Regions from separate parts of the Ottowia sp. SB7-C50 genome, predicted to be linked through region 2. Evidence: predicted binding sites of a transcription regulator. Region 2 holds the regulator's gene; the other holds the start of a gene.

Region 1 (4,161 bases), 1.7 Mb from region 2:
TAGGCGTGGTAGCACACGGCTTCCATCGACTCGTCGGCGAACTGCACCGCCTGTTCGGACGCATAGGGGATGCGCAGCGCGTACAGCGCGTCCTGAAAGCCCATCACCCCCAGCCCCACCGGCCGGTGGCGCAGGTTGGAGTCGCGCGCCTTCTTGACCGCGTAGTAGTTGATGTCGATCACGTTGTCGAGCATGCGCATGGCGGTGGCGACCGTGCGCCGCAGCTTGTCGTGGTCCACGCCGCCGTCCTTCAGGTGCTGCAGCAGGTTGACCGAGCCGAGGTTGCAGACGGCGGTCTCGGTGTCGCTGGTGTTGAGCGTGATCTCGGTGCACAGGTTGCTGGAGTGCACCACGCCGGCGTGCTGCTGCGGGCTGCGCACGTTGCAGGCGTCCTTGAAGGTGATCCAGGGGTGGCCGGTCTCGAACAGCATCGAAAGCATCTTGCGCCACAGGTCGATGGCGGGCAGCGTCTTGCTGGGCTGGATCTCGCCGCGCGCGGCCTTCTCTTCGTAGGCCACATAGGCGCGCTCGAAGTCGGCGCCGAACCTATCGTGCAGATCGGGCACTTCGCTGGGCGAGAACAGCGTCCAGGTGCCCTTTTCCATCACGCGGCGCATGAACAGGTCAGGAATCCAGTTGGCCGTGTTCATGTCGTGCGTGCGGCGGCGGTCGTCGCCGGTGTTCTTGCGCAGCTCCAGAAACTCCTCAATGTCGAGGTGCCAGGTTTCCAGATAGGTGCAGACCGCGCCCTTGCGCTTGCCGCCCTGGTTGACGGCGACAGCGGTGTCATTGACCACCTTCAGGAACGGCACCACGCCCTGCGATTCGCCGTTGGTGCCCTTGATGTGGCTGCCCAGGGCGCGCACGCGCGTCCAGTCGTTGCCCAGGCCGCCGGCAAACTTGGACAGCAGGGCGTTTTCCTTGATCGACTCGTAGATGCCGTCCAGGTCGTCCGGCACCGTGGTCAGGTAGCAGCTCGACAGCTGCGAGCGCAGCGTGCCGCTGTTGAACAGCGTGGGCGTGCTGCTCATGAAGTCGAACGACGACAGCACTTCATAGAACTCGATGGCGCGCGCCTCGCGGTCGATCTCGTTCAGCGCCAGGCCCATGGCCACGCGCATGAAAAAGACTTGCGGCAGCTCAATGCGCGTCTTGCGCACGTGCAGGAAGTAGCGGTCGTACAGCGTCTGCAGGCCCAGGTAGTCAAACTGCAGGTCTCGCTCAGGCTTCAGCGCCGCACCCAGGCGGGCCAGGTCGAACTGCAGCAGGCGCTCGTCCAGCAGTTCGTTGTCAACACCCTTCTTGATGAACTGCGGGAAATAGTCCGCGTAGCGGTCGGCCAGTTGCGGCAGGCTCACCGTCTCGCCCAGGATTTCCTTGGCGATGGTGTGCAGCAGCAGCCGCGCCGTGACGTAGGTGTAGTCGGGCTCTTTTTCGATCAGCGTGCGCGCGGCCAGGATGGCGGCCTTGTACACCTCGTCCACCGGCACGCCGTCGTACAGGTTGCGCAGCGTCTCGGCCAGGATCGGCTCGGGGCGAACCTCGGCGTCCAGGTTGGCGCAGGCCTGGGCAAAAAGTGCTTCCAGCGCTTGCTGGTCCAGCGCAACGCGCTCTCCTTTTTCTAGCACGTGAAGGACGGGCGCGACCGGCGCGGCTTCGGTCTTCTGCTGCGCGCGCTCCTGCGCGCGACGCTCGCGGTACAGCACGTAGGCGCGCGCCACCTCGTGATGGCCGCTGCGCATCAGGCCCAGCTCGACCTGGTCCTGCACGTCTTCGATGTGAAAGGTGCCGCCGCCTGGGCGCGAGCGCATCAGCGCGCGCACCACGGCCTGCGTCAGGCCGTCGACCACCTCGCGCACGCTGGCCGAGGCCGCGCCCTGCGTGCCATGCACGGCCAGGAAGGCTTTCATCATGGCCACGGCGATCTTGCTCGGCTCGAAGGACACCACGGCGCCGTTGCGGCGCATGATCTGGTAGTGCGACAGCGTGTGGCTGGCCGACATCAGTGGCTGGGCGGCATCGGCGCGCAGCGGGGTGGCCGGCGTGTCGAACGCAGGCGTGATGACATGCGGTGTCTGCATGAAGTCCTCTCGGTAAACAGTTGTCGGGACGGGGATGTCTCAGCGTTACGAGGCGCTCTTGTGCTTTTATTGAGTGAGCGAAGCTGACCCCGGGGACACTATATCTAGTGTTCGGCGTGAGTTCAAGCCACTAAATGTTGTGCTTTTGGCAAAAACGCGCGTTTTGTCGACGGCACGTCTACAGCGAGGTCTGGTTCGTTCATCACGAAGGCCCGCCTGCCAGAAACGGGCACCCAGGCAGCATGCGGCCCGCAGCCGCATTCACGGCCGAAGGCCGCGTGGATGCGGAGGTTGTGGCAAGCAGTTCTGGTCTGGCGCCGCGCGCGGCGCGGCCGCTCAGCCCAGTGCGCCGGGGGCGAAGCAGTGCGCGGGCCAGCCCAGGCTGCGCTGCAGCCGGTGCCAGTCGAACCCGTCGCCAGGGTCCTGCTTGCGGCCCGGCGCCACGTGCTCGTGGCCGGCGATGGCGCTGATGGGATAGCGTGCGCGCAGCGCCTGCGACAGCCGGCACAGCGTGTCGTACTGCGCGGACTCGAACAGGCCGCCTTCCAGCCCTTCCAGTTCGATGCCGACCGAATAGTCGTTGCAGTTGTCGCGCCCGCAGAAGCTGGACGCGCCCGCATGCCAGGCGCGGTCGTCCACGCTGACGAACTGCCACAGGCCGCCGTCGCGCGTGACGTAGAAGTGCGCCGACACCTCCAGCCCCCGGATCTCCTGGAAGTAGGGATGGGCGTCCCAGTCCAGCGCGTTGGTGAACAGCGCCTGTACGTGGTCGCCGCCGAATTCGCCTGGCGGCAGGCTGATGGAATGCACGACGATCAGTTCGACCTGCGCGCCGGGCGGGCGCGGGCCGAAGTTGGGCGAGGGCAGGCGCCGGGCGGGGGCGTACCAGCCCCCGTCCCAGTCGTTGGCGGCCGCGCGCTCAACCGGCATCGCCGTTGGATTCGTCATGGTGGGGCGCGGTGATGCCCAGGCGCGACATGCGGTAGCGCATCTGCCGCAGGTTCAGCCCCAGACGGGCGGCGGCGGCGGTTCGGTTGAAGCCGGTCTCGGCCAGCGCGCGCACCAGCACAGCGCGCTCCTGCGCGTCCAGCCAGGTTTCCAGGTTGGCGGGCAGCGGCACGGCATCGTCGGCCGTCGGCGCGGGCAACGGCGGCGTCGCGTTTGCTTCCAATTCGATAGCTGAATACGCGCCCTGGATGGGCGCTGGCGGCTCGTCGAATACCGAATCTCCGGCATCGCCTAGCGCTACCGCGCGGTGCAGCAGGTTCTCCAGCTCACGCACGTTGCCTTCCAGCGGCGCCTGCAGAATTTCGTCGAGCTGCGCGGCCGTCAGGCGCGGCACCGGCAGGCCGGCGTCGGCGCCGATGCGCGCCAGCAGCGTGTCGCACAGCGCGGGCAGGTCTTCGCGCCGTTCGCGCAGCGGCGGCACCACGATCTCGATCACGTTCAGGCGGTAATACAAGTCCTGCCGGAAGCGCCCGGCCTGCACTTCGGCGGCCAGGTCCTTGTGCGTGGCGCTGACCACGCGCACGTCCACCGCTTCTTCCTGCGTTTCGCCCAGCGGGCGCACGCGCCGCTCCTGAATGGCGCGCAGCAGCTTGGCCTGCATCTGCAGCGGCAGGTCGCCGATCTCGTCCAGAAACAGCGTGCCGCCGCGCGCCGCCTGAAAAAAGCCTTCGCGGTCGGCCACGGCGCCGGTGTACGAGCCCTTGCGCGCGCCGAAGAATTCGGCTTCCAGCAAGTTCTCGGGGATCGCGCCGCAGTTGACCGGCACGAACGGCCCGCCGCCGCGGTGGCTGCAGCCATGGATGGCCTGCGCGACCAATTCCTTGCCGGTGCCGGATTCACCCCGTACCAGCACCGGCGCCATGCTGCGCGCCACCTTGGTGATGCGGTGCTTGACCGCACGCATGGCGGCGGAATCGCCCACCATGCGCGCCAGCACTGGGGAGGGTGCGGGGGCGGCATCCGCAGCGGCGGCAGGCGCCGCCGGGGGCTCTGCCGCGGCCTGCGCCCTGAACGCGGCGTGGGGCGGTTGGGGCGAATTCAGTGCGGACTGCACGACCGACCGGAACTGCTT
Region 2 (4,161 bases):
GCTGCGGGCGCGGTGAATTCCACCAGCTTTTTGGCCGGCAGCGCTTGCGGTCAAAGCGCAGGCAGCTATTATTTTTGAACTGAGCGGCCTTTCCGTCGCCCTCTCCCAGAGGGCGAAAGACACCAGGCCGAGCGCAGCGATGGCCCGAGCGGATTTCAACTCCCCTCTGGCCGTGCCGAGAAGCGCAGGGCGTGGGGCGGGCGCGGCAGCGCAGCATGCCGCGCTTCGTGCTCTGACTCGCTGCGGCTGTCTGAGCGCAGCGCCTACGGCGCGAAGCGAGTTCCGCAGCGCCGCACCGCGCCCGAGCATCGCAGGTTGCCCGCAGCGAAGCGAAGGGACACGGCCAGTGGGGCCGCCTTTTCTTTGGTTACTTTCTTTTGGCGGAGCAAAAGAAAGTGACTGCGCCGCCGGGCGCACATCCCGGCCAACAGCGCATCCATCACCCCAGCTCAACGCAGCACGCACCGAGCCAGCGCAAAAAGGCTATCAAAACCATAGTCACCCGCCAAGGCGACGCCCTAGTTCACATCTTGCATTCCCCCCTCCAGCCCCCACCTGCCACCTCATGAAGACATTGCAAGCCCCCACCCGAAGCGCTGCCGTTCTGGCCCAGCTACTGGAGCGGCTGGATGCCAGCAAGCAGCCTGTTGATGCGCACCAGTACCGCACCGTCGCCGCGCGCCTGGCCGACATGCTGGCCGATGCCGACACCGACTGGCAGCCCCTGCTGCAGCAAAGCCCCGCCGCGGCGGCGCTGTACGAGAATCTGCACTACGCCGATGCCGGCCTGTGCCGTTCGCCACTGGATGCCGCCATGCGCGCCGAAATGAGCGCGCGCGATGCCATCGAGGCGGCGCGTCGCCGGCCTGCGTCGCCCGACACGGCGGCCGACGCCGCCTCCGCTGGCTGACCCCTGGAGCCGATCATGAGCGAACCCCTGCACATCGTCTGTCCGCATTGCCACACCACCAACCGGGTCAGGGCCGACCAGTTGGGCAGCGCGCCCGATTGCGGGCAATGCAGGCAGCCGCTGTTCACGGGCCACCCGGTGGCGCTGGACGACGAGGCCGCGTTCGACAAGCACGTCACGCGCAGCCAGGTGCCGGTGCTGGTCGACTTCTGGGCGCCCTGGTGCGGCCCCTGCCGCATGATGGCGCCCGCCTACGAAAAGGCCGCCGCCGCCCTGGAGCCGCGCGTGCGCGTGGCCAAGGTCAACACCGAGGCCGCGCAGGCGCTCGGCGGCCGCTACAACATCCGCAGCATTCCGACGCTGGTGCTGTTCGTTGGCGGCAAGGAAGTGGCGCGCCAGCCGGGCGCCATGACCAACCCGGCGCAGATCGTGCAGTGGGTCAACGCGCACCTGCCGCGTTGATGCGGCGCTGAAGCCGCGCGGCGCCGGTCAGCGCCGCACTTCGTCCACCAGCGCGCGAAACTCGTCGATGTCCTCGAAGCTGCGGTAGACGCTGGCAAAGCGCACATAGGCCACCTTGTCGAGCTTTTTCAGCTCGCGCATCACCAGCTCGCCGATGCGGCTGGAAGGCACTTCGCGCGCCGCGGTGTTCAGCAGCTTTTCCTCGATGCGCTCGATGGCGGCGTCGATCTGCTCGGTGCTGACCGGGCGCTTGCGCAGCGCCAGGTCCAGTGAGGCCTGCAGCTTGGCGCGACCATAAGGCACGCGCCGACCGTCTTTCTTGACGATGGTCGGAAAGCTGACGTCCGGCCGCTCGTAGGTGGTGAAACGCTTGGCGCAGTGCCCGCATTGGCGACGGCGGCGGATGAAATCGCCGTCGTCAGAGACGCGCGTGTCCACCACGTTGGTTTCGGTGTGGGCGCAGAAGGGGCAGCGCATGGCTTAGCGATTTTTTGAACGCAAAAGGCGCAAAGGCTGCGCAAAAGACGCGGAAGACACGGATGTTTTTTTGGCGACTTTTGCGGCGTCTTTGCGGCCTTTGCGTTCAAGAAAAGCTCACCCCCCCGTAGACCGGAAACTTCTTCGTCAACTCGGCCACCTTGGCGCGCACGGTGGCCAGGTTGCCCTCGTCGCGCGGGTTGTCCAGCACGTCGGCCACCAGGTGGGCGGTGGCGCGGGCTTCTTCTTCCTTGAAGCCGCGCGTGGTCATGGCCGGGGTGCCGATGCGCACGCCACTGGTGACCATCGGCTTTTCGGGGTCGTTGGGGATGGCGTTCTTGTTGATCGTCATGTGCGCGCTGCCCAGCACCGCTTCGGCTTCCTTGCCGGTGATGCCTTTCGGGCGCAGATCGACCAGCATCACGTGGCTTTGCGTGCCGCCGCTGACGATGCGCAGGCCGCGCTCGGTCAGTGTGTCGGCCACCACCTTGGCGTTTTTCTTGACCTGCTGCGCGTACTGCTTGAATTCGGGCTGCAGCGCTTCGTTGAAGGCAATCGCCTTGGCGGCGATGATGTGCATCAGCGGGCCACCCTGCAGGCCGGGGAACACGGCGCTGTTGATGGCTTTTTCGTGCTCGGCCTTCATCAGGATGAAGCCCGAACGCGGGCCGCGCAGGCTCTTGTGCGTGGTGCTGGTCACCACGTCGGCGTGCGGCACGGGGTTGGGGTATTGGCCACCGGCGACCAGGCCGGCGTAGTGCGCCATGTCGACCATGAAGATCGCGCCGACGTCCTTGGCCACCTTGGCAAAGCGGGCAAAGTCGATTTCGAGCGAATAGGCCGAGGCGCCGGCAATGATGAGCTTGGGCTTGGTCTCGTGCGCCTTTTTTTCCATCGCGTCGTAATCGATGGCTTCCTGCGCGTTCAGCCCGTATGACACCACGTTGAACCACTTGCCGCTCATGTTGAGCGGCATGCCGTGCGTCAGGTGGCCGCCTTCGGCCAGGCTCATGCCCATGATGGTGTCGCCGGGCTTCAAAAATGCCATGAAGGCGGCGATGTTGGCTGAGGCGCCGCAGTGCGGCTGCACGTTGGCGGCTTCAGCGCCAAACAATTGCTTGACACGGTCGATGGCCAGCTGCTCGACCACGTCGACGTGCTCGCAACCGCCGTAGTAGCGGCGGCCGGGGTAGCCCTCGGCGTACTTGTTGGTCAGCTGCGTGCCGGCGGCGGCCAGCACGGCGGGCGAGGCGTAGTTTTCGCTAGCGATCAGCTCGATGTGGTCTTCCTGGCGCTGGTGCTCGTCCTGAATGGCGGCCCAGACGGCGGGATCGGTGGCGGCGATGGTGTGCGTGGAACGGTTGAACATGGCAGTCCTTCGAGAAGGTCGTCCCTTGATGAGCAAGGGCTGCCCAGGCGAACGGCTGATCACCCGCTGCGTCAGCGGGCGGCACGCTTCCCCGTGGTGGCCCACGTCGGCGTCGTGAAGAAGACGCCTATCGCCAGTCGCGCACGGTGCGGAGTTTAGCCGACGTGCGCGGCCCGCCGCGCTTTTAGCGGGCCAGCGCCCACAGCGCCAGTGCCACCGCCGCGGGCAGCGCCTGCACGAACAGGATGCGCCGGCTGGCGGTGGCCGCGCCGTACAGGCCAGCCACGAGGACGCACCCCAGAAAGAACAGCTTGACGCCGTCGCCCGCCGCGCCCTGGCTCAGGCCCCAGAACAGCCCGGCGGCCAGAAAGCCGTTGTAGAGCCCCTGGTTGGCCGCCAGCGTGCGCGTGGCCGCCGCGAATTCAGGCGTCAGGCCAAACGCCTTGCGCCCGCGCGGCGTGTTCCACAGGAACATCTCCAGCACCAGGATGTAGACGTGCAGCAGCGCAATCAGCCCGACCACGATGTCGAAAGCGGTGCGCATGGCAAGCAGGCCGGCTGGCGGTCAGGACAGCGCTGCGACCTTGACGCCGGTGCCGGCGTTGGCCGGCACCGTCGGCGCGGGCGCGTTCTCGGCCCGCAAAGGCGTGCTGTTGTCGAACGGCGACACCGTGCGGCCGCGCGCCACCTGGCTCAGGCGGGCATGTTCGGCCAGCACCTTGTCGGCATAGCCGCCGTCGGTCGCCAGGTTGGCGGCGCCCACGTACCACTTGAGGCCGGCCTCGACCGAGCCGGCGCGGCCAATGTATTCCTGCAGGATCTTCACGCCCACGCGCAGGTTGCTCTTGGGGTCGAAGGCCGCGTACTGGCCGCCGAAGTGGGCGTACTTGTCCGAATGGATCTGCGTCATCACCTGCATCAGCCCCTGCGCGCCCACGGTGCT

Evidence for each region. Region 2 encodes NrdR, which represses ribonucleotide reductase genes. Its sites were predicted from a motif close to CACNANATNTNGTG; they were not measured.
Region 1: the regulator NrdR is predicted to act here: its motif matches at 2,178-2,191, upstream of R0D99_RS03965 (ribonucleoside-diphosphate reductase subunit alpha).

The regions. Positions count from the first base shown of each region.
Region 1 is NZ_CP136995.1:821,886-826,046, forward strand. It holds gene R0D99_RS03965 (ribonucleoside-diphosphate reductase subunit alpha) at 1-2,081, opposite strand, end outside; gene ampD (1,6-anhydro-N-acetylmuramyl-L-alanine amidase AmpD) at 2,418-3,029, opposite strand; gene R0D99_RS03975 (sigma-54-dependent transcriptional regulator) at 3,001-4,161, opposite strand, start outside.
Region 2 is NZ_CP136995.1:2,490,853-2,495,013, reverse strand. It holds gene R0D99_RS11835 (DUF3820 family protein) at 1-16, shown strand, start outside; gene R0D99_RS11830 (hypothetical protein) at 566-910, shown strand; gene trxC (thioredoxin TrxC) at 926-1,372, shown strand; gene nrdR (transcriptional regulator NrdR) at 1,400-1,849, opposite strand; gene glyA (serine hydroxymethyltransferase) at 1,956-3,218, opposite strand; ZMP/ZTP riboswitch at 3,253-3,369, opposite strand; gene R0D99_RS11810 (DUF1304 domain-containing protein) at 3,403-3,762, opposite strand; gene R0D99_RS11805 (transglycosylase SLT domain-containing protein) at 3,784-4,161, opposite strand, start outside.